Regions from separate parts of the Mesorhizobium sp. M1066 genome, predicted to be linked through region 4. Evidence: riboswitches for the same ligand, from Rfam matches in the RefSeq annotation. Region 4 holds a riboswitch; each other region holds the start of a gene.
The links. Region 4 has a riboswitch for cobalamin ahead of bluB (5,6-dimethylbenzimidazole synthase). Riboswitches for the same ligand answer to the same signal wherever they lie in the genome.

Region 1: another riboswitch for cobalamin. It lies ahead of NKH52_RS29055 (ABC transporter ATP-binding protein); the one in region 4 lies ahead of bluB (5,6-dimethylbenzimidazole synthase).
Region 2: another riboswitch for cobalamin. It lies ahead of metE (5-methyltetrahydropteroyltriglutamate--homocysteine S-methyltransferase); the one in region 4 lies ahead of bluB (5,6-dimethylbenzimidazole synthase).
Region 3: another riboswitch for cobalamin. It lies ahead of NKH52_RS23375 (aromatic ring-hydroxylating oxygenase subunit alpha); the one in region 4 lies ahead of bluB (5,6-dimethylbenzimidazole synthase).

The regions. Positions count from the first base shown of each region.
Region 1 covers NZ_JAMYMR010000037.1:17,482-25,411, forward strand. Annotated here, with positions in the region: gene NKH52_RS29035 (MFS transporter) at 28-1,215, shown strand; gene NKH52_RS29040 (D-arabinono-1,4-lactone oxidase) at 1,229-2,506, shown strand; gene NKH52_RS29045 (DSD1 family PLP-dependent enzyme) at 2,506-3,645, shown strand; gene NKH52_RS29050 (AraC family transcriptional regulator) at 3,650-4,483, opposite strand; cobalamin riboswitch at 4,779-4,985, shown strand; gene NKH52_RS29055 (ABC transporter ATP-binding protein) at 5,148-5,936, shown strand; gene NKH52_RS29060 (ABC transporter substrate-binding protein) at 5,982-6,929, shown strand; gene NKH52_RS29065 (FecCD family ABC transporter permease) at 7,065-7,930, shown strand, end outside.
Region 2 covers NZ_JAMYMR010000038.1:4,820-12,749, forward strand. Annotated here, with positions in the region: gene NKH52_RS29235 (hypothetical protein) at 1-78, opposite strand, end outside; gene NKH52_RS29240 (cytochrome-c peroxidase) at 1,034-2,089, shown strand; gene metE (5-methyltetrahydropteroyltriglutamate--homocysteine S-methyltransferase) at 2,527-4,878, opposite strand; cobalamin riboswitch at 4,974-5,175, opposite strand; gene NKH52_RS29250 (alpha,alpha-trehalose-phosphate synthase (UDP-forming)) at 5,744-7,438, opposite strand; gene NKH52_RS29255 (hypothetical protein) at 7,426-7,930, opposite strand, start outside.
Region 3 covers NZ_JAMYMR010000022.1:12,149-20,078, reverse strand. Annotated here, with positions in the region: gene NKH52_RS23395 (glycosyltransferase family 2 protein) at 1-706, opposite strand, end outside; gene NKH52_RS23390 (serine kinase) at 721-1,770, opposite strand; gene NKH52_RS23385 (PqqD family protein) at 1,820-2,251, opposite strand; gene NKH52_RS23380 (FAD-binding oxidoreductase) at 2,381-3,481, opposite strand; gene NKH52_RS23375 (aromatic ring-hydroxylating oxygenase subunit alpha) at 3,506-4,753, opposite strand; cobalamin riboswitch at 4,869-5,070, opposite strand; gene NKH52_RS23370 (DUF680 domain-containing protein) at 5,581-5,778, shown strand; gene NKH52_RS23365 (DUF680 domain-containing protein) at 5,850-6,047, shown strand; gene NKH52_RS23360 (DUF680 domain-containing protein) at 6,117-6,353, shown strand; gene NKH52_RS23355 (ABC transporter ATP-binding protein) at 6,431-7,543, opposite strand; gene bglA (beta-galactosidase BglA) at 7,569-7,930, opposite strand, start outside.
Region 4 covers NZ_JAMYMR010000007.1:165,089-173,018, reverse strand. Annotated here, with positions in the region: gene NKH52_RS13140 (pirin family protein) at 1-515, opposite strand, end outside; gene NKH52_RS13135 (DUF2277 domain-containing protein) at 555-821, opposite strand; gene NKH52_RS13130 (exodeoxyribonuclease VII small subunit) at 932-1,183, opposite strand; gene NKH52_RS13125 (histone deacetylase family protein) at 1,187-2,113, opposite strand; cobalamin riboswitch at 2,235-2,414, shown strand; partial or broken gene bluB (5,6-dimethylbenzimidazole synthase) at 2,430-3,143, shown strand; partial or broken gene NKH52_RS13115 (hypothetical protein) at 3,266-4,248, opposite strand; gene NKH52_RS13110 (TetR/AcrR family transcriptional regulator) at 4,541-5,149, opposite strand; gene NKH52_RS13105 (MFS transporter) at 5,270-6,493, shown strand; gene ribB (3,4-dihydroxy-2-butanone-4-phosphate synthase) at 6,531-7,631, opposite strand; gene aroC (chorismate synthase) at 7,751-7,930, opposite strand, start outside.

The DNA of each region.
Region 1 (7,930 bases), on a different contig from region 4:
GCACGGCAAGGACGTTGGGAGGCGCCTTTGGCTTCGACAGATACCGGCCATGCAGGCAGTGGCGACTGGCTGGTCGGCAATCCGACCGGCTGGCAGCTCGCCTCGGCCCTGTGGATCGGTTCGGTCGGCCTGCTCATCCTCGGCCTGCAGCCGGTGCTGCTTGGCGCCCTTTACACCGAGGGCCATGTCAGCGGCGACGAACTGGCGCTGGTCGCCACCGCCGAGATGATCGCCATTGCCATCGGCTCGGCTGTCGTGGCGATGCTGCTCTCGGCCCACAATATGCGCTGGAAAAGTGCCGTCCTTCTGCTGCTGCTGGCGCTGGCCAATGTGTGGACGGCCTATGCCGCGAGCGCCAACATGCTGATTGCGGCCCGCGCTCTGGCCGGGCTCGCCGAAGGCGGTCTGGTCGCCATCGCCACCGAACTGATCGCCCGTTCGCGGCGCGCCGAGCGCATCGGCGGCTTTTTCGTCACCATGCAGACGCTGGCGCAATGCGCGCTCGCCCTGTTGCTGGCGCTTTACGTCATTCCGGCCGCCGGGTCGGCGGGCGGCTTCATCGTTCTTGCCGTCGTCTGCGTCGTGTCGCTGGCGGTCGCTTTCACCGTACCCGGTGACTATGCCGACCTGCCCAAGGAAGAGAATTTGGCCAATGTGCTGACTGTTCCCTCGATGACCGCGCTGTTGTCGGTCTTCTGCTACTTCATGTTCTTCGGCGCGGTCTGGGCTTTTCTGGAGCCGCTAGGTGCGCAATACGGCATCGATGGCCGCACCGTTGGCCTGATCGTCTCGGCCAGCCTCGCCGTGCAGGTCCTGGGGGCGATGACAGCGACCGCGTTCGAGGCGCGCATCGATTATCGCCTTGCCATCGCGGCGATCGGCTTCGTCGCGCTTGTCAGTTCCCTGGTTCTTGCCAGTAGCCCCGGCCTGACGACGTTCTGGGTCGCTGCCTTGGCTATGGGCTTTATCCTGCTGTTCATCGTGCCCTACCAGATCCGTCTGGCGATCACCGCCGACGAGACCCGCACCGCTGTGCTCTTGGTGCCGGCAGCCCAGCTTTTCGGCCTGGCGATCGGACCGATCGCGGCGTCGCTGCTCATCGATGGCAAGGATTTCCGGCCGGTGCCGGAATTCGCCGCCGCCAGCGCGGTGGCCAGCGTGGTGCTGCTCGGTCTGTTCGTCCTTGTGTCACGTCGCCGTCGTGCGGTTGCCTGAGCGGGGAGGTGGGATGTCAAACATTTGGAGCAACTGGTCGGGCTTTGTAAGTGCCGAGCCCAAGCTGATCGCCAGCCCCGGCGATGCCGGTGAGCTCGGTGATCTCGTCCGGACCGCGCCTGGCCCGGTGCGCGTCGCCGGCGCCGGTCATTCCTTCACGCCGCTGGTGAAATCGCGGGGCACGATCCTGTCCCTGGAGAGACTGGAAGGGCTGGTCTCGCACGATGCGCAAAAACATCAGGCGCGGGTGCGGGCAGGAACCCGGCTCGGCGCGCTGATGGGCATCCTGCAAGGTATTGGCCAGGGCCTGCCCAACATGGGCGATATCGACCGCCAGGCGATCGGCGGCGCGCTGGGCACCGCCACGCACGGCTCGGGACCGACGCTCGGCGCCTATCACACGCAGCTGGAGACAGTGCGGATCGTCGACGGGCTTGGCAAGGTTCGCGACTTCAAGCGGGCAGGGGATCAGGACATGATCCATGCCATCGGCGTCGCACTCGGCGCTTTCGGCGTGCTCACCGAAGTGACGCTGAACAACATCGCGACCTACCGGTTGCGCCGCCGCAAATGGGTGCTGCCGATCACCGAGATGCTGCGCGATTTCGAGGCAATGATGGCCGCGCATCGCTCGGCCGAATTCTACTACATTCCGTTTTCCGGCTATGCGCAGTTCATAGCCAGCGATTTCAGCGACGCCGCACCCACCACACGGCCGCCGGAAAAGGACGAGGCGGGTTTGAGGACACTGCGCAGGCTGCGCACCTCACTTGCCTGGCTGCCATCGCTGCGTGGCCGTCTGATCCTGGGCGCCATCGCCAAATTGCCGGCCGAGGACTACGTGCAGGACTGGCTCAACGTCTATGCCAGCGACCGGCAGACCAAGTTCAACGAGATGGAATATCATTTGCCGTTCGAGGAAGGGCCGAAGGCGCTGGCCGAGATCATCGAGCTGACCGAGAAGCGTTTTCCCGAGGTCTATTTCCCGATGGAGGTGCGCTCGGTCGCGCCGGACCAGTTCTGGCTTTCGCCATTCTACAACAGGCTGACCTGCTCCATCGCCATCCACCATGATGCAGCGAACGATCCGTTGCCGTTCATGCGGGCGGCAGAGCCGATCTTCCGCAGATATGGCGGCCGGCCGCATTGGGGCAAGATGCACAGCCTGAAAGCGGCGGATCTGAAAAAGCTCTACCCGCGCTGGGACGATGCCATGGCGGTGCGCCGCGACGTCGATCCGCAAAACCGCTTCGTCTCGCCCTATATGGCCGGCCTGTTCGGCATCGAATGATGAGCACCTATTTTTCCACCCTGTCGGATGCGCTGAAGGAAGCCGGCATCTTCCAGCCCTGCCTGCTGCTCGATCGCGACCGGCTGGACGGCAACATTGCCCTGGTAAAGGAGAGACTGGATCCCGGCCTTGCTGTGCGGTTGGTCGACAAATCGCTCGCCTGCCTGCCGCTGCTTGCGCATATCGGCAAGGCGCTCGGCACCAATCATGTCATGACCTTCCATCCGCCGATCAGCGAGGCGGTGCTGAAGGCGTTTCCGGATGCCGATCTGCTGTATGGCAAGCCGATGCCTGTCGATGCGGCAAGGGCTGTGCTTTCGAGGGGCGTGGTCGACTGGTCGCGTGTCTGCTGGCTGATCGACAGCGAGGAGAGACTGGCGGAATATGGCGCCCTCGCTGGCGAACTCGGCATCGGCCTGCGCATCGCTTTCGAGATCGATGTCGGGCTGCATCGCGGCGGGTTCGCCAATCCTGAGGCCTTGTCGAAGGCGTTGAGCGCGTTGCCGGCCCGGCTGCATTGCGAAGGCGTCATGGCCTACGAGGCGCATGCGCCGCTCATTCCCGGCCTTTTCGGCGGACCGGCAAAGGCATTGGCCAAGGCGTCGGCGCAGGCCTCGGCGTTCGTCGCCTGTCTCGGCGCCGACCAGCGCCGTATCCTGAACATCGGCGGCAGCAAGACCGCGCTGCTTCATCATGGCGGCATGGCCAACGAGGTCTCGATGGGCTCGGCCTTCGTGCTGCCCAGTGATTTCGATACGCCAGGCCTCGACGGCTTCCAGCCGGCGGCCTTCATCGCCACGCCGATCTTGAAAATGGTCGAGCCGATGCTGCCTGGCCCGCCGGCCGTCACCCGCCTGCTGCAGGCGCTCGGCCGCTTCCCGCGCAAGGGCTGCTATCTCTATGGCGGCAAGTGGATGGCCGAGCCCGTCTTCCCCGAAGGCATGAAGGCGAACGGGCTGCTCGGCCTGTCCTCCAACCAGCAATTCATGGGCTTGCCCGCCGACGCGACCGCAAAACCCGGCGACTACGCGTTTCTAAGGCCGACGCAGAGCGAAGCCGTGCTGCAGCAGTTCGGGTCGATCGCTGTGTTTTCCGGCGGCGGGATAGTCGATCGCTGGCCGGCGCTGCCGATGGCCTGACCGACTACGCCTTCACCGGTATCCAGATCTCCAGCCCGCCATTGCCGCTGCGTGGGTCGAACTCAGGGCCGTAGCGTTCGAATTCCGGCGCATCCGATATCTCGTGGCCGGAAGCCGGCAGCCATTTGTTCCAGATCGTATTGACCGTGCGGCGGATGGTCGAGATGTGTTCGCGGTGGGCAAAGACCGCATATTTCTGCGCCGGCACCCGCACCCGGCTGAATTCCCTCGGCAGGTCGGAAAAATCAGACACTTCGACGCCGGCGATGTAGTCGAAATTGCCGGCATCGTCGCCGTTGACGCAGACGCCATAGGCGACATCGCCGGTCTCGCCCGGAATGTTGCCGATATAGGGGCCGAAGCGCTGCCATTGCATCGGAATGGCGGCGCTGGTTTCGCAGCTGTAGCGTTCGCCGAGGCCGGCGATCAGGAACGGCCGGCTGGTCTCGAAACGCGGTGGTTCGAGATTGGTGAGGAAGGACTGGTCCATCAGGATCGGCTCCACGAGGTCGAGCTTGTCGAGTGTGCCTTGCGCGCGCACCAGTTCCGGCGTGGTGCCGAACTGATCGCGGAAGGCACGGGTGAACGCCTCATGCGAGTTGTAGCCGGCGTCGAGCGCGACGGAGAGAATGTCGGGCGCCCCGCCGGCCAGCTTGCGCGCCGCCTCGGTGAGCCGGCGTGAGCGCATGTAGCCCATCACCGAGCGGCCCGTGGCAGCGCCGAAAGCCCGCGTCACATGAAAACGCGACACGCCGCTGCTTTGCGCGATATCGTCAAGCGAGATCGCCTCCGGCAGATGACTTTCGACGAACCACAGCGCTTTCTCGGTCGGGTTCATTTTGCTCCTCGCATTGGCCAGATCATCCTGCCGTTTCCTGGCGCGGCCAGTTTGATCGAAATTGCGCATCCCGCGCAATCGAACCGATCCCGTCACAGTCGCACACCGATATGGCACAGCGGTCGAGCGCCCCTTGCCGCCGACGAGCCAAATTCGGCAGGCTTCGCTTGACAGCGCCAGGCGGCATCCTCTAAATGCGTAATATTATTACATATCGAGAGCGTGAAATGCATGTTTCCCCTAGCCGGTCCACCACTCCGTCCGAGAAATCCATTGCGAAGCGATTGGGGGAAATCTACGCTGAAGCGGTGATGGTCCCCGAGTCGAAAGGCGAGGGGTGAAAAGGGAACACGGTGAGATCCCCAGGGGTCGAGGCCGTGGCTGCCCCCGCAACTGTAAGCGGCGAGCAAAATCCGTGAATGCCACTGGCCGGCAAGGCTGGGAAGGCAGGATGGCGCAACGACCCGCGAGCCAGGAGACCTGCCATCACTGAGTTGACCGGACGGGGTGTGCCGGGAGGAAACGCGAATCCCGGTCTTGTCGGCCGCTTCGCCAGCTTCCTTCCGTCGCCAGTTTTGGAAAGTGACGGAAAGTTGGACGGCTCTATCGATCATCGCATCATCGTGTGCACGCTTTGCCATCCCGGCAATCTGGCGGGCAGCCGATGACCGTAGCGCTTCTCGAAGCACATGACCTCTGCGCCATGGCCAATGGGCGGGATCTGGTTCAGGCGGTCAGCTTCTCGGTGGCCGCTGGCGATCGCCTAGCCATCATCGGTCCCAACGGCGCCGGCAAGACGACGCTGCTGCGCATGCTGTCGGGCATGCTGCGGCCAAGTTCCGGCGAGGTGAAGCTCGGCGGGCGGCGGCTGGACGGGATTTCGGCTGCCGAGCGGGCACTGCATATCGCCGTGGTCGGCCAGACCGACCAGCCCGATCCGCGGCTGGCGGTGATCGACTATGTCGAGCTTGGCCGGGTCCCGCACGCTCGGTTACGGCGCAGGAGCGAGGAGCGTGACATTGTCGTCGATGCGCTGCGCCGGACCGGACTGCTGCCGCTGCTTGGCCGCACCATCGGCTCGCTGTCGGGCGGCGAGCGCCAGCGCGCCCAACTGGCCCGCGCCATCGCCCAGCAGCCAAAGATACTGTTCCTCGACGAGCCGACCAACCATCTCGACCCGCGCGCCCGCGGCGAACTGCTCGACCTCGTGGCAGGCTTCGAGATGACGGTGATCGCGGTGCTGCACGATCTGGCGCTGGTGGCACCGTTCGCCACCAGGGTGGCGGTGATGAACCATGCCCGTCTGCAAGCGCTCGCCGCACCGCGCGAAGCGCTGACCCAAAAGCTGATTCGCGAAATTTTCGGCATCGATGTGCTGCGTCTGCGCCATCCGACCGAAGACCGCGAACTGACGGTGTTCGATGTTCCGAACCGTGCCGCGCCGCCATCCTGATTGAAGCCGTCCCATATCGATCATCCCGTCCACAGGAGCAAACCCTTGAAACGCCTTGCTTTTTCGCTTGCCTTCTCGCTGCTGGCCTCGACAGCCCTGGCCTTCCCGGTGACCGTCGACAGCTGCGGCAAGCCGCTGACCTTCGATGCGCCGCCGAAGCGCGCGGTCATCCAGGATCTCAACATGGCCGAGATGGCTTTCGCGCTGAAACTGCAGCCGTCGATCGTCGGCCTGACCGGCATCACCGGATGGTACAAGGTGGGTCCCGAATTCAAGGCCGAGCAGGGTTCGATCCCGGAACTGGCGCCGAAATATCCGACGCTCGAAAACCTCGTCGCGGTCGAGCCCGATTTTTTCTTCGCCGGCTGGTATTATGGCATGAAGCCGGGTGGTGAAGTGACGCCCGACACGCTTGCTCCGCACGGCATCAAGACGCTGGTGCTGACGGAAAGCTGCGTCCATCTCGACAAGAGCCGCCCCGCCGCCTCGATGGACCTGCTCTATGGCGACGTCGAGAAACTGGGCAAGATCTTCGGCAAGGAGACAGAGGCTGAAAAGCTTGTCTCCGGCTGGAAGACGCGGCTCGCCGACATCACCGCCAAGGTCGGCAGCGCCAAGGGAACGCGGGTGTTCCTCTATGATTCCGGCGAGGACAAGCCGTTCACCGCAGGCAAGTTCGCCATCCCCAGCGCCATGATATCAGCCGCCGGCGGCGACAACATCATGGCCGACATGGACACCAGCTGGGGCAACACGGACTGGGAAACGGTGGCGTCGCGCAATCCGCAATTCCTCATCCTGCTCGATTACCAGGACGGTGGCGGCTACAGGAAGCTGCTCGATTTCCTGAAGGCGCATCCGGCCATGAAAGAGACGGACGCGGTCAAGAACGAGCGCTTCGTCGCGCTTCGCTATGCCGAACTGACTCCCGGCCCGGCCAACATCGAAGCGATCGACAAGCTCGCCAAGGCCATGCATCCGGAAGCGTTTTGATGCCTGTCGCCCAAAAGTGCGCAGCGGTTTTGGGGCAACGACATGCATGAACAAAAGATCCTGGAAGTGCGTCGCACGCGTCCTGACAGACACGACGCATTTCCAGGCTTGCGCCATCCGGCATTTGCACTGGCCATGCTGGTGGGAGCGGCGGCGATCGCCGCTCTCGCTTTGCTGTCGATCGCCTACGGCTCGACGCTGATCCCGCTGACCGACATCGTTGCCTCCCTTGGTCGTGCAGTCGGCTTCAGCGGGCACGACGTGGCCGGGCCGGTCGGCAAGATCGTCGTCGACCTGCGGCTGCCGCGCACGATCCTGGCCATCTGCGTCGGGGCCGGTCTCGGCGTCGTCGGTGCGCTGCTGCAGACGGTGACCCGCAACGACCTTGCCGATCCGTTCCTGTTCGGCCTGTCCTCGGGCGCCGCCGCGGGTGCGGTTTCCGTTATCACCGTCTTCGGCGACAGTTTCGGCATCTGGACATTGCCGGTCGCGGCCTTCACCGGCGGCATATTGGCTGCCGGTGTCGTGCTGCTGCTGGTGGCGCGGGTGAGGGGGCAAGGCCCGGAGCGGCTGATCCTTGCCGGCCTTGCCGTGTCCTTCATGTTCACCGCCTTGACCAACTATCTTGTCTTTGCCGGCGATCAGCGCGCCGCCCACTCCGTGCTGTTCTGGACCATGGGCGGCCTTGGCCTGGCGCGCTGGGATAATATCTGGCTGGGCGCGCTGGGAGCAGGCACCATTCTGGCTTACGCGCTGTGGAACCACCGCCGGCTCGATGCTTTCCTGGCCGGCGAAAACGCCGCCGAAAGCCTGGGCGTGCCGGTGGCGCGGATGCGCAGGATGACCTTTCTCGTCGCTGCCTTCTCGACGGCTATCCTGGTCTCGGTCGCCGGCGTCATCGGCTTCGTCGGGTTAATGATCCCGCATCTGTCACGGCCGCTGGCGGGTCCCTTGCATCTGCGCCTGGTTGCCAGCTGTGCCGTCTTCGGCACGGTGCTGTT
Region 2 (7,930 bases), on a different contig from region 4:
CATTAACCCAACGCCCTTCTCTGCGAGAGCCGGGCCGATGCCGGCACCAGTGGCGATGCGCGGTAAGAATTCTTCCATGCAGGGTCTCTCTCTCTTTGATGAGGTTTACACGGGGCCGGTCCGGCGCCCAGCTCCCTTGGCCGAACCACAATTGAACTCCACAAAAATAGGCCGGCGGAAGTGCTATTGCGCGTAAAACCGCCTCTGTCAACGCAAGCTGCGTCGGACGTGCGTGTTTCGCAAACCGAAGATCATTCCAATTCACATCATTACGCATTGGCAACCGCACAGTTTGCGGTGGCTCGCTTATGGGCCAATGCCCCGCGTCCGTCAAATGATGACGACAACGTGGTCATCGCCTAGGATCTGTGGATCAAGGTGTGAGGCACTTACAGCCGGTGGACCTGCTCAAGCGCCGCGCCGACACAAGGGCTAGATTGGCGATACTGCGCGTGTTGGCCATGTCTTTCCTCGCGTGATGGGATGTTCGTAGAAGCGGAGCTATATGCCGGTGTGACGTCGATAAGGCGAACCGGCTATTCCGACAGGACATCCATACTGTCGCATAGACCGTTGCTGCTTAGGTATTGAGACCGCCATCGCTGGTGACACCACAATGTGCAGTCCGCGGGTGTCGATAAGGCCGATTCACGCAATCAGCAGGTCAGGAGGAACGAATGAACCCTGAGGTTTCAGAAGCTCACTTTTCGCAAGGCGTGCAGCGCACATCGTGCAAGAGATTGCCAGTCTTGCGGGTGCTCTCGACTTTCTCAACGATGGCGGGAAGATCGCAATGACCGAATCTACGAAGCCGCCGCCAGGGCGTGCTTTGATGCATACAAACGGTTGTCGAGCAGGGATACTCCTCCTCCCTGAAGTCCAATCGAGAAGAGCGATCACTTCCAAGAGGGTCCCAGCTCAGCCGCGAAAACAGGTGCCAGACCCCGATCCTCTCCCTCAACTGATCTAGCTCAGGGCGTTCATGAGCCGCAGATCGCATAGTGGCTGCGTGCACGACGCAGGAAGACCATTTATGAAAATCCTATTCAGAACGATGGCTGTCACCTTGCTGGCACCCACCGCCTTTGCTGCGGATTCGATCCCCACCGACCTCAGAGATACGGCATTGGCCACCTTCAGGGCTTTGCCATCCACCACGCCGACAGTCGCCAACAACCCGAACACCCCGGAAAAGATCGCTCTCGGCAAGGCACTGTTCTTCGATCCACGCGTCTCGGCGTCAGGCGTTTTGTCGTGCAACTCGTGCCACAACCTGGCCACGGGCGGCGACGACAATCACGAAACCTCGATCGGCCATGGTTGGCAGAAGGGACAGCGCAACGCGCCGACTGTACTGAACGCTGTCTTCAACATCGCTCAGTTCTGGGACGGTCGTGCCGCAGACCTGAAGGCTCAGGCGAAGGGACCGGTCCAAGCTGGCATCGAAATGGCCAATACACCGGACCAAGTCATCGCCACGCTCAAGTCCATGCCGCAATATGTCGAGTGGTTCGATGCAGCTTTTCCGGCTGAAGCCGATCGGGTCACCTTCGACAACTTCGCCAAGGCGATCGAAGCCTTCGAGGCGACATTGGTCACACCGGCCCCGTTCGACAGCTTCCTGAATGGTGATGAGCTTGCCATGACTTCCGAACAGAAACAGGGCCTGGCGCTTTTCATGGACAAAGGCTGCTCGTCCTGCCATGCCGGCATCAACGTTGGTGGGCAAGCCTATTTCCCCTTTGGCCTCGTGGAACAGCCCAGCGCCGAGGTCCTGCCGGACAAAGACAAGGGCCGATTCGCGGTCACCAATGCAGCCGATGACTACTATGTTTTCCGCGTGGCGCCGCTGCGCAACGTTGCACTCACCGCGCCATACTTTCATTCGGGCAAGGTTTGGGATCTGAAACAGGCCGTCGCTATTATGGGGACCACCCAGCTTGGCGTAGTACTGGCGGACGAAGAAGTTGATCTGCTTGTTGCCTTCCTCAACTCGCTGACCGGAGAGGCACCCGAGGTCACCTATCCCATCTTACCCTCCGAAACGGCGACAACGCCCCGGCCTGTAACGCAGATCTTAGGAAAATAAGGGCCAACTGGCTGCGGACATCGAAAATGATTGCGGCTTTTACTTGGGCCACACGAATTGCCACATCCATCTCCGAATTGGCGGGAGGCTAGCAATACCCGAAACCTGCCACCTCGCCCGTAGTCTGCGCGAATCAGCTGGGGAAGCGGACAGACGCGCAGCACCATATATTGTCGCCGCCTGAGCGAACATGCCAAGCAGTCTACTTTGAGAAACGACGTGTGTACGATTTGTTCGAGGCGCGGGGCCTGTATGTTCCCAAGGACCAATACTATAGCGTAGTGTCACATTCATATTTCTGCGGGATGAGGACACGTGCCGAAGGAAAATTGCACATTTTCGCCGAGTGGCTTATTTCCAAGAGTGTGATCGGTTTGGCATATTCCCGGCCGACATCCGCCAGTCGGCAACTCCCCACACGGTGAGGAAGAGAAGCCTCACGCCTGCACTTTCTGCCGGAGCGCGCGTGCTGCAGCGACCATGTTAATGAGGGCAGGGCGGACCTCCTCCCATTTGCGTGTTTTGAGGCCACAGTCGGGGTTTATCCACAGTTGGCCATCGGACAGTCGCTCGCGGGCAAGCATGACTAAGTCCGAAATCTCGCCGACTTCCGGGACGCGTGGTGAGTGAATATCATAGACGCCGGGACCGATTTCGTTCGGATATTTGGAGCTCGTGAAGGCGTCCAACAGTTCCATCTTCGAGCGCGACGTCTCAATCGAAATGACATCCGCATCCATTCCAGCGATCGCGTGAATGATCTCGTTGAACTCCGAATAGCACATGTGGGTATGAATTTGAGTCGCGTCCTTTACACCCGTTGAAGCGATCCGGAAACATTCGACAGCCCAGTCGAGATAGACTTTCCAGTCAGATTGGCGCAGTGGCAATCCTTCGCGAAAGGCGGCCTCATCGATCTGGACCATCCTTGCGCCGGACCTTTCGAGATCCGTCACTTCGTCGCGGATGGCGAGCGCGATCTGGCGGCAGGCTTCGGAGCGGGGTACGTCGTCGCGAACAAAAGACCAGTTGAGAATGGTGACTGGGCCTGTGAGCATTCCCTTCACGGGCTTTTCCGTAAGCGACTGGGCGAATTGCCACCAGCGCACTGTCATCGGATTGCGCCTCGATACGTCGCCGAAAATGATGGGGGGACGCACGTAGCGCGACCCATAGCTTTGTACCCAGGCATGCTGGGTGAACGCGAAGCCGGACAACTGCTCGCCGAAATGCTGTACCATGTCGTTTCGCTCGAACTCACCGTGCACCAGCACGTCCAGCCCGATCTCTTCCTGCCAGCGAATTGCAGCCTCGATCTCCTTCTTCAGGAACGTCTCATAGTCGACATAGCTCAGCTGGCCCTTCGCATGAGCGGCCCGCGCCTTGCGTACCTGCGGCGTCTGCGGGAAGGACCCGATGGTCGTCGTCGGGAACGGCGGCAGCCCGAGTGAGCCGGCTTGGACTCTGGAGCGCTCGCCAAAAGCGCTCTCTCGTCGCTTCGCGCTGTCCTCAATGCTAGCGATCCGCCCCTGAACAAGCGGGTCATGGATCCTCGTGGATGTCACGCGCGTGGCGGCAGCCTCGGCAGACGCTTTCAACGCGCCTGCCACCGCATCCCTGCCTTGGGACAGGGCCCGGGCCAGCAAGACCAGCTCGTCGGTCTTCTGGGCCGCGAAGGCGAGCCACGACCTGATGTCGGCGTCGAGTTCCGTCTCCATGCGCAGATCAATCGGCACATGCAGCATCGAGCAAGAAGGCGCGATCTCGACGCGGTCCAAGGGCCAGCCGGCGACGATCGGTTTGATGCGGTCGAGAATGGCGGGCAGGTTCGCACGCCAGACGTTGCGGCCATCGATCAAGCCAAGCGAGAGCACCAGATCCTTCGGAGCGAGCCGACCCACCGTTTCCAGCTGCTCGGGAGCGCGCACGAGATCAATATGCAGCCCGGCCAGGGGCAGAGAAACCGCGGTTTCGAGATTGTCTCCCAGCGACCCGAAATACGTAGCCAGCATGATCTTCAGCTCGGGCGCGGCTTTCGACAGCTGGCCATAGGCGAATTCGAACGCAGCTCGTTCGTTCGGGTTCAGATCGAGGACAAGCGCTGGCTCATCGATCTGCACCCAGTCGGCTCCCGACAGCTTCAGCTTCTGCAGGACTTGCTCGTAAACGGGCAGCAGCCGCGGTAGGAGCGCGATGGGACCGAACCCCTCGGCAGGCGATTTCGCCAGCTTGAGGAAGGTGATGGGTCCAAGGATGACTGGGCGTGTGTGAATGCCGAGAGCTTTAGCCTCGAGGAAATAATCGACCGGCTTCGATGACGAGAGGGCGAACGTCTGATCATCATCGAGTTCCGGCACAATGTAGTGGTAGTTGGTGTCAAACCACTTGGTCATTTCCATCGCGGTTACACCAGGTCCATGAGCCTCCTCCTGGTGACCAGCGTGTCCACAATCCTCCGTCTGACCCTGGTTGCCGCGCGCCATTGCGAAGTAGATGTCAAGTGGGACCTCGCCGCTATTCCAGCCGTAACGGGATGGAACGGCCCCGACCATGGCTGCGGTGTCGAGCACATGGTCGTAAAGCGAGAAGTCGTTCGACGGGATTTTCGACACGCCGCGATCGCGCTGCTCTTCCCAGCTAGCGGCACGGAGCGCCTTCGACGTCGTGAGAAGGTCGCCAGCGGACGATGTTCCGGACCAGTAGCTTTCAAGCGCGAATTTCAGTTCTCGCCGACGACCGAAGCGCGGCACGCCGAGCGTTGCTACAGGAATTTCCTGAGAGTCAGTCATGTCATACCCCGATGGTTGGGGCGCCGATGACAAGGAAGGCGCTAGCAGGCCGGCACGAACGCCGGCTTGCAGCGGCCACCGAGACACCCCGCCCGTGGACGTAATTCGCCGTGGCAGGTCTCCTGGCTCGCGGGGTCATAGCCTCTACCCGTCTTCCTGAGGGTATTCGCCTCAGTGACATGAGTGGGGTTGGCTCGCCACTAACAGTTGCGGGGGCAGCGCCGGCATTGCACCGGCTTCCCTCTTAGCTCCGCTGCGGCAGCGCCGCACGCGAGAACCACGACACGCAGACAATCACAGCAGTCCGCTCTTTTGTCAATGACGCATAACGAAATGTTTATGTCGTTATGTGATTTCGCTTTTACGCTTGTCTAACATTGTGAAATATTCAGTCGCCCATTGGCGGCGCTGCTCCGCTGCCACCATAGTCCAACTAATGGATCCCTGTCGGGCTGCGACATCCCTCGCAGGTCGCCGATGAAGGATTTCGGACAAGACTTCAAGCGCGTGACAACGTCATTAGAATGCAGAAGATCGCATTGGTGGCGATGTTTAACGATGCGGCCGCAAGCCGTGCGTGCGTGGGAGAAGCGGTTTTCTCGGAGTGAGCGCCAAACCGTGGTCCGAGGGGAATTGGCACGCCAGTCGTCATCACGGGTGACTAGGCAATCGTGATGACTCCGCTCGGCGGCAAGAGACCACACTGACGGAGCCTGGCTCAAGGGTCTGATGCAAAGCCCGACTGTGGTCCCGATAAGCCGCTTAAGCCGCATTCAGGCGGTCAGGATAAGTATCTCTCTCTCCAAGCGCTCGGCATTGAGGGATGCGCAAATGCAGGCAAAGCTCGCGTGCTTCATATTCTGCATCATACGATCGGCAGGACCCAGTTTTTATCCAGTGCACGCGTCAGCGCGGTGTGCAATTCTGGCTCGGTCCGATACGAAGGCATTTGGGCCTCGCTGATCCAGCCCAAGCCAACATAGTGGAAGTGATCCGCAGGGACCGTATCCCGGCTGCTGTCCAGTTGCCGAACGAAGTCCGCTGACCAATGGTGGATCGTATACGCTTCAAGTTTGTCCATCATCCTCCGCCAGCGTTGGATGCGTTCTTCGCGCGGCATGCTGGCCGCTCTTGAGATCGCGGTAGCTATCTCGTCGGAGAGCCTCGGATTTACCAGCAGGGCGTCCTCGCCGAAGTCTTCGGCCGCGCCGGCAAACTTCGATAACACCAGAACGCCAGGGTCGCTCGGATCTTGTGCAGCAATGTATTCTTTCGCCACAAGATTCATGCCATCGCGCAACGGCGTCACAACGCAAACACGCGCGGCTCTGTAAAGACCCGCTATCTCAGCTTGGGTGAACGACCTGTTCTCATAGATAATCGGCATCCACTCGTCCGTGCCATGCCGGTTGTTGACTTGATTGACGAGTCTTTCGACGTCGCGCCGATATTCGCTGTACGCTTGGATGTCGCCACGTGAGGGAGTTGCGATTTGCAAGAGCGAGACACGTTGCGGCTCGACTGCCAGCAGATCGAAAGCTTTAATCCGATTGTCGATGCCCTTGGTGTAGTCGAGCCGATCGACGCCGATAACTAGCTTTGCTCCGCCAAGTTTCAACTGCGAAATGTAGGCTTTCTGCGCCTCAAGCGAATCTGCGGCACACTGTTCGAATTGCTTCGGATCGATACCTATAGGAAAATTTTGGCATTGCGTCTGGCCATGGTCCGAGAAAACGACCCCGTTCTTGCTCTCCAGCCCCAAATGAGATTGGACACAGGCGAGGAAATTGCTCACATCACGGTCGGTCTGGAAACCGAGCAGATCATACTCGAGCATACATTTCATTAGCTCGCCAGAATTGGGCACGCGCTCCATCATGTCAGACTCGGGCCATGGCGTATGCAGGAAATGGCCGATCGGCCGGTCAATGCCGAGTCTGTGCAAATCAGCGCCGAGCGGCAGGAAATGGTAGTCATGAACCCAGTAGACTGCGTTATCTCCCAATTCGGACACCGCGCGCGCCATGAAGGCATTGACGTCGCGATAACTTTTATAATCCTCTTCCGAGCCTGAGATCCGGTCCGGCAGCGAGTGGAGCGCCGGCCACAATATTGAATTTGCAAAACCTTGATAGTACCGAGAATAGTCCGCTGCCGGCCCATCGAGCCACCCGATTTGACCTTTGCCACGCTGCACGAGGGGCACCTGTTGCTTATCCCCGTCGCCCAGATGCTCGGAAAAACCTACCCAGACCGCGCCGGAACGCTCCACGACGCACTCCAGGGCCGCCGAAAGCCCGCCTGTCTTGGGCTGATCAGAATTGACAGTCGCACCGCGGTTGGAAATTGCGATAAGACTCCTATGTGGCTGCTGGGCCGCCGTGTTGAAGCGCTGGTCTGCGGCTGAGACAACAGGACGGGACGGGCCAACTTCGGCTTGTTGTTCTCGCTCCTGTGGCAAGTCTCTCAGGGGTTGTTCAAAAGCGATTAGTTCGTGAACAGCCCCAGTTTGCCATGTGAGGTTCCGGCGCGGCGAGTTGGCGTTGTTCAATGCGTCCATTTCATGCCTCCGTTGAATATTTCCCCCAGATGGAGCAACTGGAATTCCAAATTGGCCCTGCTGACGAGAATCTGACGAGCGTCAGAGCAAATGGCGACCGATTGCCGCGTTTCGGCTTCGGCGCCCTCAAGAACCGGCTTATCGCGAAAATAGCTGGCGACCCGATCGAGCGGACCGTGCTTGCGGTAATTGTTGGATTGTTCGGATAAGAGATACACCCATGCCAGCACCTGTTGAAATGAACTGAAACTATGTCGCTGCAGCCAAGGCTGCCGGGCCCCGTGATGCGATCCTGCGTCTGCCGAAGAGTTTTGACACGGAGATCGGAGAGGGCGGGATAGTCCCTTTCCGCCCGTCAGGGCCGGTTTTTGAATCCCTTCCTCGTTGCCCTCGACGATCCCAAAATCGTGGAAGCCAGACCGCGATGTGAATACCAGCCAGGCGAGCACTTCCTGACATCCGCGAATGCCGGGCTCCACATCCGGCGCCTCG
Region 3 (7,930 bases), on a different contig from region 4:
TCAATTCGAAGATGCCCTGGACCTCACGCCGTGACGGATCGGCCTTGCGCCGCCGCATCGACTTGTGGATTGCACGCAAATGGTTGCGGACCCTGCCGCTATGCTCCTTGGTGACATTTCCGGCGTGGCGTCGGTAGTAGATCGCGACCGCGTCCAACAATTCGTAGTTCGGTCCCGCCTCGAAAACGCGCAGCAGATAGTCGGTATCCTCAGCCTGCTCGAAATCCTCATCGAACTCGCCCGTCCGGCCGACAAGCCCTCTGCTGAACACGGCGGCGCTCAGCGAAATTCCCCGAAGCGTCATCGTGCGGCTGTCGACTGCCGGTTTCAGCTGCTCATCGTCGATCCGGTCGACCAGCGTCATCAGCGAATAGGTCAGCTCAAGCCCGGGAGTAGCCTCGAAGCGGGCGAGATCGGCCTTGAACCGTCCGGCCAGCGAGATGTCGTCCGAATCCAGGAATGACACGAACTCCGCATCCGGCGGCAGTTGCCGCAGCCCGGCGTTGCGCGCCCTGGCTACGCCCATGTTGGATTGCTGGAACAGTCGGATGCAGGGGTTTTCGCGCATCATCGAGCGCACGGCCTCAGCAGAGCCGTCGGTCGAGCCGTCGTCGATGACGATGATGTCGAGATCGGCGGCGTCCCGCTGCCGCACCAGCGAGCGCAATGCCGAAACGACATAGCGCTCACGATTATAGACGGGCATTATCACGCTCAGTTTCACGAATCGCCCCGCGCGAGAAAGTCCGCAATCGTGCCGGCTATCTCCTGGGGCTGCGTCCCCAGCGACAGACGATAGCACGGCAGCAGGCGGGTCAGGTCGCTGAAGAAGCGAAAGCCGCTCTCCCGCTCGCCCGGCATCTGCGCTATGCCGGACGGCGCCAAGGCGATCATGGCATCCCTGCGCGACACCGGCACGATCGAACTTGCCCCGCCACCGTCGATATGTGGCACCAGCAGCGCAACCATGTCCAGAGTTTCGGGCACCGGCCGAGGCGCAATGTCATCAATGTGAAAAGTATGCTTGCCTTGCCAGTTGAGAGGACCATGCGCCTTCAGCCGGTGCTTCAGCCCAAGCCGCGCGAACCCCTGGGGATCCTGCTTGAGTGTTGAAAACAACGGGCGGGCAGTCACGCCGTTGGCAAGGTCGACCAGCACATAGTCGTCGCCGACGCTGTCCAGTCCGTTGAGGAGGCCGGCGGCGACGGTTCCGGATTTCCCGGCCCCGCCCGCACCGGCCAGCAGGACGCCCTTGCCATTGGCGCCAAGCGTGCCGGCATGGGCAAGGCGCATGCCACGTGCCGCATATTCCCAATGGAGGAAGGGGCGCAGCGGCGCTCCCGGCTCCCACGGTGGAAAGGCATCGGCCGAGGCCATCAATTGCACGCCAACGCGACGTTGCGGATCATAGAACTGCCAGAAATCCAGGTCGTGGAAATGGTTGCCGCGCAATCCAGCTCCCGCCAGTTGGGTGGCGAAGCCATGCTGCGTGAAGGGTCCCTGGCCCCAACTGGCCGGTACCGCGATGCCGTCAATGCCGGGGTGCGCGACGAAGATGCGGCAGATGTCGGCAGGCGTTCGGCTGCCCGGAGCCGTGACAAAGCCATGAGCGACGGCATCCGCCAATGCGCCGGCGCTGACATGCGCGGTCAGCTCCAGATGCGGCAAGCTCGCCTTGCGGGTCAGTGGATAATGCGCGGCGCTGCTCTCTGCTTGCGCTAGGACATGGCGTGCGTAGTCAACCAGGTTTTCGAGAGTGACGTTCGGCATGGGTTTGCCTGTTCCGGAGCTGTCCGGCAACGAGAACCTGATGGGCGCTTCAGTTGGCTTGCTTCACCGCGGGCCAGCCGAGGGGCTCCTCGACCTCGTGGATGGGATCGACGACAATGAGATCGGCGAGATCGTCATGGATGTCGACCTTGAGGGGCTCTCTGGCAGCGGCGAGCTGAGCCAGCAATTCGCTTGGAACCGGTCTTGCCATGCCATCGGTTACGGCCGCCAGCAAACCGAATTCGAGCAATTGTGAGACAAAGCCGTCAATCGCGGCGGCATCGAGGGCGCCAATTCCGGTCGCGGCGCCGACCAGTTCGGAGGCAGGCACGCCGGACGACAGTGCATCCCAAAGTCTGCTGCCTGAATCAGAGAAGCCGAAATATTTGCCCGTGGTCAGGTCAAGAACGACGGCTTCGCCGTCGAAGGATTCAAAGACGATATCCTTGCTGGCAATGGCATAGATGCCGGATTGTCGCATATTTGCTCCCCCGCCGAGCAGGCCGCGGAGATGATCTTCGGGCCTTACGGTCAACCCCACCGTTGCAGGCGTCTAACCATTTGCAGGGTTTTTGGCAAGATGGCGCAGGCTCCGGGCGAGCGCAGCCGGTCACGCTTCGATTTCAAGCGCCGAAAGCGGCTTCGAGCAACAGGCGAGGATAAAGCCGTCCTCGATTTCGTGATCGAGGATGCCGCCATTGTGGCTCATCTCGACGTCGCCCGCGACCTTCCTCACCTTGCAGGTACCGCACAGGCCGAACTCGCAGGCGGCGGGAATCCGCACCCCAGAGGCGCGTGCCGTCTGCAGCACGGTCTGGCCGGCGACGCATTCGGCATCGACATCGGAAAGCGAGAAACGGATTGGTGTCACGGCCTCGACAGGAGCAGCGGCGCCGTCTTCCGCCGGCGGCGAGAACGGCGCCGGGATCTCCTCCACGGCAGGCGCCGCGAAGCTTTCCTGATGGTATTTAGCCATGTCGAAGCCGGCGGCGTCCAGCATGCCGCGCACGGCGCGCATGAAGGGATCGGGGCCGCAGCAGAAGATCTCGCGCTCGCGGAAATCGGGCGCCAGCAATGGCAGCCGGATCGCGTCGATGCGGCCCATATGGCCGAACCAGCCCTCGCGGCTCGACCGCTCCTCGATCATGAAGCCGAGCGACAGGCCGGGCATGCGGCTGCCGAGCAGCTCAAGTTCCTTGCGGAAAATGATCTCTTCCGGGCGGCGCGCACAGTTGACGAAGCCGACATCTGTCCATGGCGCGCAGTCGTTCAACCAGCGCAGCATCGACATCATCGGCGTCACGCCGGAGCCGGCCGAAATGAACAGATATTTGGCCGCCGGGTGGCTGTGCAGCGAAAAGTCGCCGGTCGGCCCATAGGCCTTGACGTGCGAACCGGGCGTCAGTTGGTCGAACATCCAGCGCGTACCGGTGCTGCCCGCCTGCGCCTTGACCGTCACCGCGATCGAGAACGGCCGCGACGGCGAGGACGACAGCGTGTAGGTGCGCATCAGCGGCCCGTCCGATGTCGGCAGTTCCAGCGTCACGAACTGGCCCGGCTTGTAGCGGAACCAGGTCTGGTTGTCGGAGCGGAAGGTGAAGGTCTTCACGTCAGGCGCTTCGTCACTGACGCCGATCACTTCCAGCACCTGCAGCCTGTCGTTCCAGGGCGTCATCTGGTCGAGATGGCGATAGAGGCCAAGGTCCGTCATCGCATTCATCCTCTGTCCCCTGGGCTAGGCGACGCTGCGCAGGGCCGGCCGGTCGCCTTCTGCGAGGCGCGGTCCGATGAACGACGCGTACCACTCGACGAACTGGATCACGCCGCCCTCATGCAGCTCCGAATAGGGGCCTGGTTCGTAGGCCGGCGACAAGATGCCGAAGGCGTTTTCCTCGACGATGCGGCGGTCCTGATCGTTGGTCTCGGTCCAGACATGGGTAAGCTCAGCGAGATCGTAGTCGACGCCTTCGACCGCATCCTTGTGGACGAGCCATTTTGTCGTCACCGCGGTTTCCGTGGCACTGATCGGCAGCACGCGGAAGGTGACGGCGTGGTCGCCGAGGATATGGTTCCAGGTCGTCGGATAGTGATAGAGCAGCAAGGAGCCGATGCGGTCGGTTGAAACGCTGTCGGACAGGTTCTTCTGGACTGCCCGTTTTCCCGTCATGGTGTAGCTGACGGCATCGCGCAGCAGGGGCGCGCGGGTGGCGCGGTACTGCCCTGCCGGATCGATGCGGAATTTGCTCGGCAGGCCTGATGCCTCGCATTTGGCCCAGTGCGCGACCATTTCAGGGTCGCTGTCGGCGCCGTTGACGCCGGTCACGGTCGGAGCCTCGGGGAAGGTCTTGCACAGCTCAGGATGATTGGCGGCGCAGTGATAGCACTCGCGGTTGTTTTCCCAGACCAGCTTCCAGTTGCCCTTCTCGACGATCGTGCTCTCGAAGGCGATCTTTGCTTCACGCAACCGGTGCGGCAAAAGATAGGGTTCGATCATCGCCCGCATCGGCGCGAAATCCGCCGGTTCCTTGGCCAGGCAGATGAAGATGTAGCCGCCGACGCTCTCGCAGGCGACCGGCTTCAGGCTGAAATCACTCTTGTCGAAACCGTCGGCCATCTGGCGGGCAAACAGCAGGCGGCCGTCCAGCTCATAGGTCCACTGATGATACGGACAGACGAGCTTTGCCGCCGTACCCTTCTCCGCGTTGCACACGCGGCTGCCGCGATGGCGGCAGGAATTGTGGAAGGCGTTGATCTTGCCGTGCTGGTCGCGGACAAGGACGACCGGGTAGTCGCCGATCTGCACGGTGATGTAGCTGCCCGGCTTCGGCAGTTCGCAATCATGGCCGATGAACAGCCAGTCGCGATACCAGATCAGCTCCATGTCGAGCTTGAAGTAGTCCGGATCGGTGTAAAAGGGCTGCTCCAGCGAAAAGCCTTGCCGGCGCCCCTTCAGGAGCCTCAGCATGTCGTTGCGGGTATCCATGTCCTGTCCTCGTTTCTAAGGACTGAACTGGTGGTGATGGAGGAAGGATTGAAACGCAGGCCGGCTAGGTGCCAGACATGCGCTATCCACCTCTTGACCGCCCACCGCGATCAGTCGAGTCTAACAATCTCGGGCTGGTTTCCGGGCTCTGGAGTTGTCCTTGCGGACCATCGCGACACCTTCCCAGGCAGTTGCCCAGTGGTCTCCCGTTGCGACTTGAACTCCACCACCGTTGCGGGGGCAGCGCCGGATTCTGACCGGCTTCCCAATTCTCCGCCTCGTCGTCACGAAGCGGCACCTGAGATGGTATGATCTAACCACGATCGGGGGCGCGCCGTCGGCATGAAAACGACATCGTATCCATGCGGCGCGACACGGCATGCGAACGTTCCCGCAGACCGTCGCGGGCTGAAATCCACCTCCCGGATGGCCATTTTGCCGGCTGCGATATCCCCGAATCGGATCCCTTGGCGGGGTCAAAAAAGGTTAACGGTTTCGAAAAGTGACTATTAGCTTGCTCTAAAATCGAACCGAACGGTTCGTTTCTGTTGACGGTGCGTGCAGGACGGTGTGAACGCTGGGCCTTTGAAACAGTCAGTGATCCGTTAGGTGGTTAAACCTAACACGCTGATATAAAGAAGAAAAATCTATCTCTAGACTCCCTTGGCACAATTTCAAGGTGTAGATTCATGGTCCACACGAAACAACTTCGTGATTGGAAAAGACGGGGCTGCCCTCCCACATCGGGGCTGTCCGAACGACGCGATTTCATTTCCAAAGACACGCCGCTAGACGGACGGAAAAAAGACGATACTGGAGTACCAAAAATGAAAAAGATCATTCTCACTGCCGCAGCCCTTCTGGCCATTTCCGGCAGCGCCTTCGCTGGTAGCGACCACTACGGTTCGAACGCCGCGGCAGCCACTGCTGTCGACAGCTCGTACACCGCTTCGACCAAGAAGTCGGAACCGGCTGCTCAGGCGCCTGCCCAGGGTGCTGACCGCAACCTCTTCGGCAACAACTAACAGCCGATTCCCAGTCGACGGCGGGCTCGCCCGCCGCCATGGCGAAATTCAGACATTCAGGAGTATTTAAGATGAACAAGATCCTCATTGCCGCCGCCGTTCTGGCCATCTCCGGCAGCGCTTTCGCCGGCAGCGACAACTACGGTTCGAACGGCTCCAACCAGCCTGCCGCCGCAGTGGACCAGTCGTACACGGCTTCCACCAAGACCTCGGAACCGGCTGCCCAGACGCCCGCTCAGGGCAGCGACCGTAACCTCTTCGGTCGCTAACAGCCAATTTCGCAAGCGACGGCAGCTGTGTCTGCCGTCCTGGCGAAATCCAGAATTCAGGAGATTAAAATGAACAAGATCCTTATTGCTGCCGCCGCCGTTCTGGCCATCACCGGCAGCGCGTTCGCCGGCAGCGACAACTTTGGCTCCAATGGCGCCAGTCAGCCTGCGGTTACTTCGGTTGACAGCGCGCATACGAGCTCGGTCCGCAACAGCGGTGGCCTCGTCGAGAAGCTGCTCAATTCGTCGGGCGACGTGGAGAAGTCCGCCCCTCAGGGCAGCGACCGGAATCTCTTCGGCCGTTAACAGCCGAAGCTAATCTTCAACAAAAGAGCGGCGGGGCTAGCCCGCCGCTCTTTTTGCGTCCAAGACGCGGTCCTGCCTCAGGCCGCCTTCGCTTCAGCCTCATGAAGGGCAAACGACCGTCCGTCAGCGTCGAAGATATGCAGGTCCTCGCCATTGGCGCTCAGCCGCAATGTCGAGCCGCGCTTGACCTCGACATTGCCGGGCAGCTTGGTCACCAGCGGCAGGTCGGCGCGACCGATGTCGACATAGACTAGCTGAACCTCGCCGAGCTGCTCGAGATAGTCGACCGTCCCCTCGAACAGATAGTCAGCGCCGCTGGCGATGATCAGGTCCTCCGGCCGCACGCCAAAGCTCACCGCAGCACCCTTCGCCGAAGCAGGCGTTGCGATCGGCACGGTTGCCTTGCGTCCGCCGACATGGCTGACGACGGTCGAATTGCCTGACTTGTCGATGGTCGCGGGCAGGATGTTCATGGCCGGCGAGCCGATGAACTGGGCAACGAACAGATTGCCTGGCTTCTTGTAGAGATCCATCGGCGTGCCGACCTGCTCGATATGGCCGTCCTTGAGCACCACGATGCGGTCGGCCAGCGTCATCGCCTCGACCTGATCGTGGGTGACGTAGATCATGGTCGTGTTGGGCATCGATTCCTTGAGCTTGGCGATTTCGATGCGGGTGGCGACGCGAAGCGCCGCGTCGAGGTTCGAAAGCGGCTCGTCGAACAGGAACACCTTGGGATTGCGCACGATGGCGCGGCCGATGGCGACGCGCTGGCGCTGGCCGCCGGACATCGCCTTGGGCAGGCGGTCGAGATATTTGGTCAGCTGCAGGATCTCGGCGGCCTGACGCACGCGGCGGTCGATCTCGGCCTTGTTCTCTTTGCCGATCTTCATCGAGAACGCCATGTTGTCGTAGACAGTCATGTGCGGGTAGAGCGCGTAGGACTGGAACACCATGGCGATGCCCCGCTTCGACGGCGGCACGTCGTTCACCACTTCGCCGGCTATTCTAAGCTCGCCGGAGGTGATTTCCTCGAGCCCGGCGATCGATCTCAGCAATGTCGACTTGCCGCAGCCCGACGGGCCGACGAAGACGATGAACTCGCCCGACTTGATATCGAGGTCGATGCCATGGAGAATGTTCAGATTGCCGTAGGACTTCTTCACTTGTCTTAGCGTGACATCGGCCATTTGGTTTCCTCCAGTGATTGGAAATTCAGTCGAGACGCCCGAACCAGGCGCCGTAGCCGCCAAGTTCGATGGAACCGCTGTTCGCCTGCCCCGAAAATCCGTGCCCGGGCAGAGGTTGCAGCGATCGGCCGCCAAGGTCAACCTTGGCCGGCCCGGCTCCCAGATTGAAGACGCAGAGGATCTGCTCGTTGCCTGCGCGGCGCGTGAAGGCAACGGTGTCGCCCTCACTTTCGATGAAATTGATGTCGCCCTTGGCGAGCGCCGGATGGGCACGCCGGAAGCTGAGAAAGCGCCGGTAGTGCTCGAGCAGCGAAGTCTCGTCGTCCTGCTGGACATTGACCGCTCGCGCCAGATGCTTGGCCGGCACCGGCAGCCAGGGCTTTGCTG
Region 4 (7,930 bases):
AGGCGCCCGTTGACGCCTTCGGCTTCGATCTCGGGAAGCCGAAGCGCTGCGGTATTCTCGAAAACCGGAGCCACCTCTTCCTTGTCGTCCGGCAGAGCCAGCCATGTCTGCAGGCCGGATACCGACATCGGCGCGCCACGCAGTTCCTCCGGCGTACGCTCCGAATGGACGATGCCGCGGCCGGCGGTCATCAAATTCACGTCGCCGGGCTGAATGACCATTTCGGTGCCGAGTGAATCGCGGTGCCGGATCTTGCCGTCGAACAGATAGGTGACCGTCGACAGGCCGATATGCGGATGCGGGCGGACGTCGAGCGCCTGGCCGGCGCGCAGGATCGCCGGCCCCATGCGGTCGAAGAAGATGAACGGCCCGACCAGCCGCCTCTTGGCGGTCGGCAGGGCACGGCGCACCTGAAAACCACCTATGTCCTTGGCGTTCGGGATGACCATCAATTCGATCTGATCGCTGGCGAAGGCATCGCCTGCCTCAGGGTCTTTCCCGGGGAAGAAGCTCATGGACTCTCCTTGTCGGTGGTCGAAGGCCGCTTGGCCGCATCAGGCAAAGCGGATGGCTGCCTTTGCCCGCAGCTTGGCCGCCACCTCTTCGCGATTACGCGGATGCTGATGGGTTTCCAGGGAATCGAGCAGTTCGCGCGCCGAGGCCGCGATGGCTTCGACGGCATGGTCGAAGGCGTGCTGATTCTGCTTCGAGGGTCGCGTCGTTCCGCTCAGCTTGCGGACGAACTGAAGGGCCGCGTCGCGCACCTCGTCATTGGTTGCCGGCGGATCAAAGTTGAACAGGGTCTTGATGTTTCTGCACATCGCTTCCGTATCTCCTCTTGTCCTTGAGCTGTTTCAATCGGGACGAGTTATATCCTCGATCATGATCATGTCCAAAAACCGGTGAGGCGAGGCCATCGTCGGACCGGGCCTCAATCCGCGTCGAGTGGCTCCGTTCCGACCGGCTTGCCGTCACGCGACAGCCTGATCTTCTCGACCTTGTCCTCGGCGGCCTTCAGCAGCCGGTCGCAATGCGCCTTCAGCGCCTCGCCACGTTCATAGATCCTGATCGACTGGTCGAGCGGCACATCGCCACGCTCCAGATCATCGACGATCTTCTCCAGCGCATCGAGTGCCTGCTCGAAGCTCATCGCCTTGACGTCTTCGTTGGTCTCATCGGCCATCATTCATCCTTTCATCAGTCGCCCGACATGGGCGGCGACCGAAAATGCCAATCCCTGCAGATCGTAGCCGCCCTCGAGCAGGCTGACGAGCCGGTTGCCGCTGTGGCGTGCCGCGCGCTGCATCAGCTGGCCGGTCGCCCAGTCGAAATCATCCTCGGTCAGATTGATCTCGGCCAGCGGATCGCGATGGTGCGCGTCGAACCCCGCCGAAATGATGATCAGATCGGGCGCGAAATTGTCGAGCGCGGGCAGGACGCGCGACAGGAAGGCATCGCGAAACACTTCGCTGCCGGTCTGCGGCGCCAGCGGTGCGTTGACGATGTTGCCGGCGCCCGTTTCGGTCTTCGCTCCGGTGCCGGGATAAAGCGGCATCTGGTGGGTCGAGCAATAGAGCACCGACGGATCGTCCCAGAAAATATCCTGCGTGCCATTGCCGTGATGCACGTCCCAGTCGACGACGGCAACGCGCTCGACACCGTGTTTCTTCTGCGCATAACGCGCCGCGATCGCCGCCGTGTTGAACAGGCAAAAGCCCATCGCCGTGGTCTTTTCGGCATGATGGCCGGGCGGCCGCGCGGCGACGAAGACGTTGTCGGCGCGGCCCGAAAAGACATCATCGACGGCGGCGTTGGCGGCGCCGATCGCGGTGATCGCCGCTTGCCAGCTCTTCGGGCTGGCAGTGGTGTCGGCATCGATGCGGGCAATCCCCTCGTCGGGGATGGCGGCGCGCACGCGGGCGACGAAATCGGCGGGATGCGCGTAGAGGATGGTGGCCTCGTCGCCTTCGGGCGCCTGGATACGATCGAGCCCGGCAAAGGCTTCGTCGTCGAGCACGCGCTCGATGGCGCGTAAGCGGTCGGGCCGCTCGGGATGTCCGGGCGGCGTGAGATGCTCGAGGAAGATCGGATGGGTGTAGAGACGGGTGGTCATCGTCCTAATCTAGTGACCCGGATCGACAAAGGCCATGCACGGGCGGCCGATGACTGGGGAAAATCGCGACTGCGTCCATTCGCGTCGCCGCAGGCATTGGCCCCGCGGGCGCTTCGGCGTAAGGTCCCTGGTACTGCCTGGTGCCCGCCGCAAGCGGGAGAATCGGGAACACGGTTGAATCCCGTGGCGTGCCCAACGCTGTGAGGGGGACCGCGCCGGTAAATGCCACTGTCGATGACGGGAAGGCACCGGACGCGGGTTGATCCCGAGCCAGAAGACCGGCCTGGCAGGCATTGTCATCCGCGTGGTCAGGCGGATGGCATCAGAGCGACGTGCGTCTACTTGGACGCACAAAGTACGCTCTGTCAGTTTTGAATCTGCAATCGCAGGGGGACAAGCGATGCCGGAACACATGACCGCTGCCATTGACGATGGATTTGACCAGGATGCGCGCGATGCGGTCTATCGCGCCATGTTCACGCGGCGCGACGTGCGCAGCCATTTCCTGCCCACCGCGATCGATGACGACGTGCTGGCACGGCTGCTGCTTGCCGCCCATCACGCGCCATCGGTCGGCTTCATGCAGCCATGGAATTTCATTGTCACTCGCGATGTCAAACGACGGGCGGAGGTGCGCGACCTGTTCCTGGCCGCGCGCGAGCAGGAACTGCCGGCGATCGAGGCGGAAAAACAGGCGCTCTATCGCAAGCTCAAGCTGGAAGGCATCTGCGAGAGCGCGCTCAACATCTGCATCACCTGCGACCGGCAGCGCTCGAAGGGTTCGCCGCTGGGACGCTGGCACAATCCGGAGATGGATCTCTACAGCACCGTCTGCGCGGTGCAGAATTTCTGGCTGGCCGCGCGTGCCGAGGGTGTTGGTGTCGGCTGGGTCAGCATCATCGAGGCTGAGGCGCTGAAGCGGCTGTTGGCCATTCCGGACCACGTAACGCCGATCGCCTATCTCTGCGTCGGCCGTGTTTCCGAGTTCGCTCCCAAACCGGACCTTGAAACGCATGGCTGGGGACGGCGGCTGCCGCTGCCGGAGCTGATCATGAGCGAGACCTTTTCCGGGCAAGGCGAGACACAGCTCAAATCCGCCGTGGCGCGCCTCAACACCGTTTCTGCCGCACCAGACACCACCCGCCCAGCCGATCAGGGTGTGGCGCCGGCCGTATCCCAGCGCGAACCGCCGAAGGAGGCGAGCGACTTGTCCTTGAGCTCCCTGAACTTCGACGACGCCTCGGCCAGCCGGGCGTCCCAGGCCGGATCCGGCACCTGGCCCGCGATGGTCTTGAAATAGACCTGCATCAAGCAGGCGATGGCGAAGGGTTCAATGAACGCCGCCTTGAATGCCCAGGCGAAGACGATGGCGAGCACAAAAGCCCAGCCGGCGAGCTGGCCAGGCATCAGGAACAGCATCGCACCAGCAGGCGCCAGCATGATCAGAAAGAGGATGAACGACATGCCCCACATGATGACCGCCAGCCAGACAGCGTTCTTGACCATGACCTTGCCGTTCTGGGCATAGAGCACTATGCCTTGGCGCGCCGTCTCGAAGGGCGAGGCTGAATTGATGCGGATGTTATAGCCGAGGATGATCTCGTCGACATAGGTCAGCGACAGGCGGATCACCGTGTTGATGAAGGAGACCAGGCCGCTCAGGCCCGGTATCGGCAGGAAGGCGGCGATACCGCCGAGCAGGCCGGTGATGGCACGGATGGCACCCTTGACGAGTTGGTCGACGACGAAAAGGATGTTGGCTTCGGCAAAACGCTGGGTGACGACATCCCTGGCGTAGGCGATCTGGTCCTGACCGCCGGGAATGTCGCGGCCGTCGATCAGATGAACCATGACGGCGATGTGGCCGGCCTTGACGATATAGAGGATGTATTCGCGGATCCAGTAGCCGCGATCGAGACGATGCCGAACCCGACCACGCCGCCCCCCAGGGCAAAGGACATGGGCCCGTCGGGATCGGTGGAGATATGGCCGACACCATAGCCGACCGAGGCACCGGTGCCGGTCGCCATGATGTAGGCCAACGTGATGCCGAAATAGACGATCATGCGAAAGACGATGAACGGCCAGGTCCGCATCATGATGGACACCGACCGGCCGATCTCGAAATCCCACATGTGCCCCGAATCTCCGCCTCAGAGATGGTGGAAGAGGATGGACTCAACCCGGCGATTGTCAATTGCCGGCCCCCGACGCCGAAGGGCGACGAATTCGGGGTAACGGGTTGGTTCGGAGCCCGCCAGCGCGTTGGCGCGTTGGCTGACGGAGCATCAAACGAAAACCCGCCTGTGCGGCGGGTCACTGGCGCAAATCAGCACCATAGACGAATATATACCTTAGCTGAGGGCATGGTGTCAAGAAAAAATTCCTATCGTGAACAGCTGCCGGCACGAAAGCTCCGTGAGAACTTCAATTCGACTGCGGATTCGGCTTCTTGAGCAGGCCTTCGAGCAGTTGCTTGAACGCCGTCACCACCTTCTTCGACGTCGCTTCGGGGTCGTTCGAATTGGCGATCCGTTGCGCCGCCTGGCTGCTCGCTCCGTTGATCAGTCGCGAGGCCGTTTCGGGGTCGAGGCTGGAGACAACGACCCCCTCCTCCTGCAGCGCGGTCAGATGGTCGGTCATTGAAGCGATGCACGCACTGGCATTCGGCCATTGCGCTGGATCCCCCAGCACGGCCGGGCCATCGCGGAACATGATGCGCTGGATTTCCGGCTCCAGCGCCATCTCGATATAGGTGGAGCACTCGTCGACGAAATGTTGCCAGCGGGTCGGTGCTCTCGACGCGACCTCATTGATGCGCGCCGCCATCTCGCCGTCAATCTGGGCTATGACCGCCTGCAGCAGCCCCTTCTTGTCGCCGAAATGATGATAGAGCGCGCCGCGCGTCAGCCCGGCCGAAGCGGTGAAATCATCCATCGAGGCTTCCGCATAGCCTGTTGTGCCGAAGGCATGACGGGCCGCCGCAATAAGCTTTGCGCGCGTCTCGGCGATCATCTCCTTGCGGGGTCTGTGCATGCCTCTGGCCCTATTCACATACGCAACGTATGCCAATTGACATACGCGACGTATGCTCTATCTAATAATCATACGCTCCGTATGTAATTGTCCAATCGTCCTTTGTCGAGGAACCAACAGATGCAAAATCCTTACGCGGAAATCTTTCGTGCCCCCGGCGCCAAGGGCTTTGCCGCCGCCGGCTTCATGGCGCGCCTGCCGATCGCCATGGCGCCCATCGGCATCGTGGCGATGCTGTCGCAGACGCGTGGCGAATACTGGCTGGCCGGAGCCGTCTCGGCGACATACGCGCTGGCCAACGCCTTCGTCGCGCCGCAGATATCGAGACTGGTGGACCGCCTGGGCCAGACACGAATCGTGGTGCCCACCACCATCATCGCGGTGCTGGCTTTCGCGATCCTGATAGCGGCGGCCAACCAGGACTGGCCGGTGTGGACGCTGTTCGTGTCGGCACTGCTGGCGGCCGCCATGCCCAGCATCCCGGCAATGGTGCGCGCACGCTGGACCGAGATTTTCCGGGGGCGGCCGCAGATGAACACCGCATTCGCCTTCGAGTCCGTGGCCGATGAACTGGTCTATATCGCCGGGGCATCGCTGTCGGTCGGCCTCAGTGCTGCTCTGTTCCCGGAAGCCGGTGTTCTGGTGAGCACATTATTTCTCGCATTCGGATCAGCGGCCTTCATCCTGCAACGCTCGACGGAGCCGCAAGTGCGGCCGGTGGACCATGGCTCAAGCGGCTCGGCGATCCGCCTGCGGCCGGTTCAGATCATCACGCTTGCCCTGATCTTCGTCGGCGCAACCTTCGCGACGACGGAAGTGACCACCGTGGCGATTACCAAGGAGCTTGGCCAGCCGGGCGCCGCCAGCCTTGTCATCGGCGTTTATGCGCTGGGATCGTTCGTGCTTGGCATCATCGTCGGCGCGCTCAGCCTGAAGGCGCCGCTGCAACGCCAGCTCGCCATCGCAGTCGCCCTCGTCGCGCTCGGCACGCTGTTGCCGCTCGCCGCCGACACCGTGCCGCTGCTGGCGCTGACCGTGTTCATCAGCGGTGTGGCGATCTCGCCGACCTTCATCACGGCCTTCGGCCTGATCGAGCGGCATGTGCCGGAAGCGATGCTGACCGAAGGCATCACCTGGGTCATGACCGGCATCGGCATCGGCATGGCGCTGGGCTCTTTTGCCGCCGGCGCGGTGGTGGATGCGTTCGGTTCACAGAACGGGTTCTGGGTGTCGGTTGCTTCAGGCACCATCGCCCTGGCCACGGTGCTGCTTGGCCAGCGCAGCCTTGCCACGACTGAGTGCGAGATGGACGGATGTGAAGCGGCCGCGATTGCCGCGGAATAATCAGATAGCGCCCGGTTTCGAGCCGGGCGCTAGCTGCCTAGAGGATCTCGGTCTTGGCGATGTGGATGCCAAAACCTTCGAGGCCGACATAGTGGCGTTCGCGCGAGGCGATCAGGTTGATCGAGGAGATGCCGAGATCCTTGAGGATCTGCGCGCCGAGCCCGATCTCGCGCCACTCGTTTTCGCGGCGGCGAGCCTCTTCGTGATCCTCGCGGTCGCCGCTTGCCGGTCGTTTGCGCTCCTGATGCGCAACACCCACGGAACCTTCTCTGAGATAGACGATGACGCCGCGCCTGCGCTCGCCCATTGCCTTCATGATGGCGTCGAGCCGGTGGCTGGTGCCGAAGACATCGGTCACCACATCCTCGGAATGCAGACGCACCGGGACCTCCTCGCCGTCGCGGATGTCGCCGAAGACTATCGCGACGTGATGCATGGAGTCCCACGGCAGCGTGTAGGTGAAGACCTGTGCCTTGCCGCCGAGCGTGTCGATTTCCGAGCACGCGACGCGTTCGACCAGAGTTTCCTTGCGCTGCCGGTAGGCGATGAGGTCGGCGACCGAAACCTGCTTCAGCCCATGCTCCTCGGCGAAGGCCTGCACCTGCGGGCCGCGCTTGACGGTGCCGTCATCATTGACCAGCTCGGAAATGACGCCGACCGGCGGCAGGCCGGCGAGCTTGCACAGGTCGACGGCGGCTTCGGTATGGCCGGAGCGCATCAGCACGCCGCCTTCGCGCGCAATCAAAGGGAAGATGTGGCCGGGCCGGACGAAATCCGAGCCGCCGACATTGCCGTTGGCAAGATTGCGAACGGTCAAAGTGCGATCTTCGGCCGAGATGCCCGTGGTGGTGCCATGCTTGAAATCGACGCTGACGGTGAAAGCCGTGGTGTGGGCGGAATCGTTGTCGGCGACCATCGGCGCAAGGTTAAGCCGCTTGGCTTCTTCGCGCGGCATCGGCGTGCAGACGATGCCGGACGTGTGGCGAACGATGAACGCCATTTTTTCGGGCGTGCAGTGGACGGCGGCGACGATCAGGTCGCCCTCGTTCTCGCGCCCGTCATCATCCATGACGACGACGATCTCGCCGCGTTCGAAAGCACGCAGGGCTTCGACGATTTTTTTCTGGTCGTAAGGCATGGGTACTCGCTTCGCTCGCAGGGGAATAAGGGAGTAGGGCAGTACGGGAGTAGGGAAAAGCAAAAAGATTTGGCCGGCCGGGCTAAGAGCGCAACATATTCCCCTATTCCCCTATTCCCCTATTCCCTTCCCGTCTGTCCCCGATGCCGCAGATAATGATCGGCGATAGCACAGGCAACCATTGCTTCGCCGATCGGCACGGCGCGGATGCCGACGCATGGATCGTGGCGGCCCTTGGTCATGATCTCGACGTCCTTGCCGTCCTTGTCGATCGACTTTCGCGGCGTCAGGATCGACGA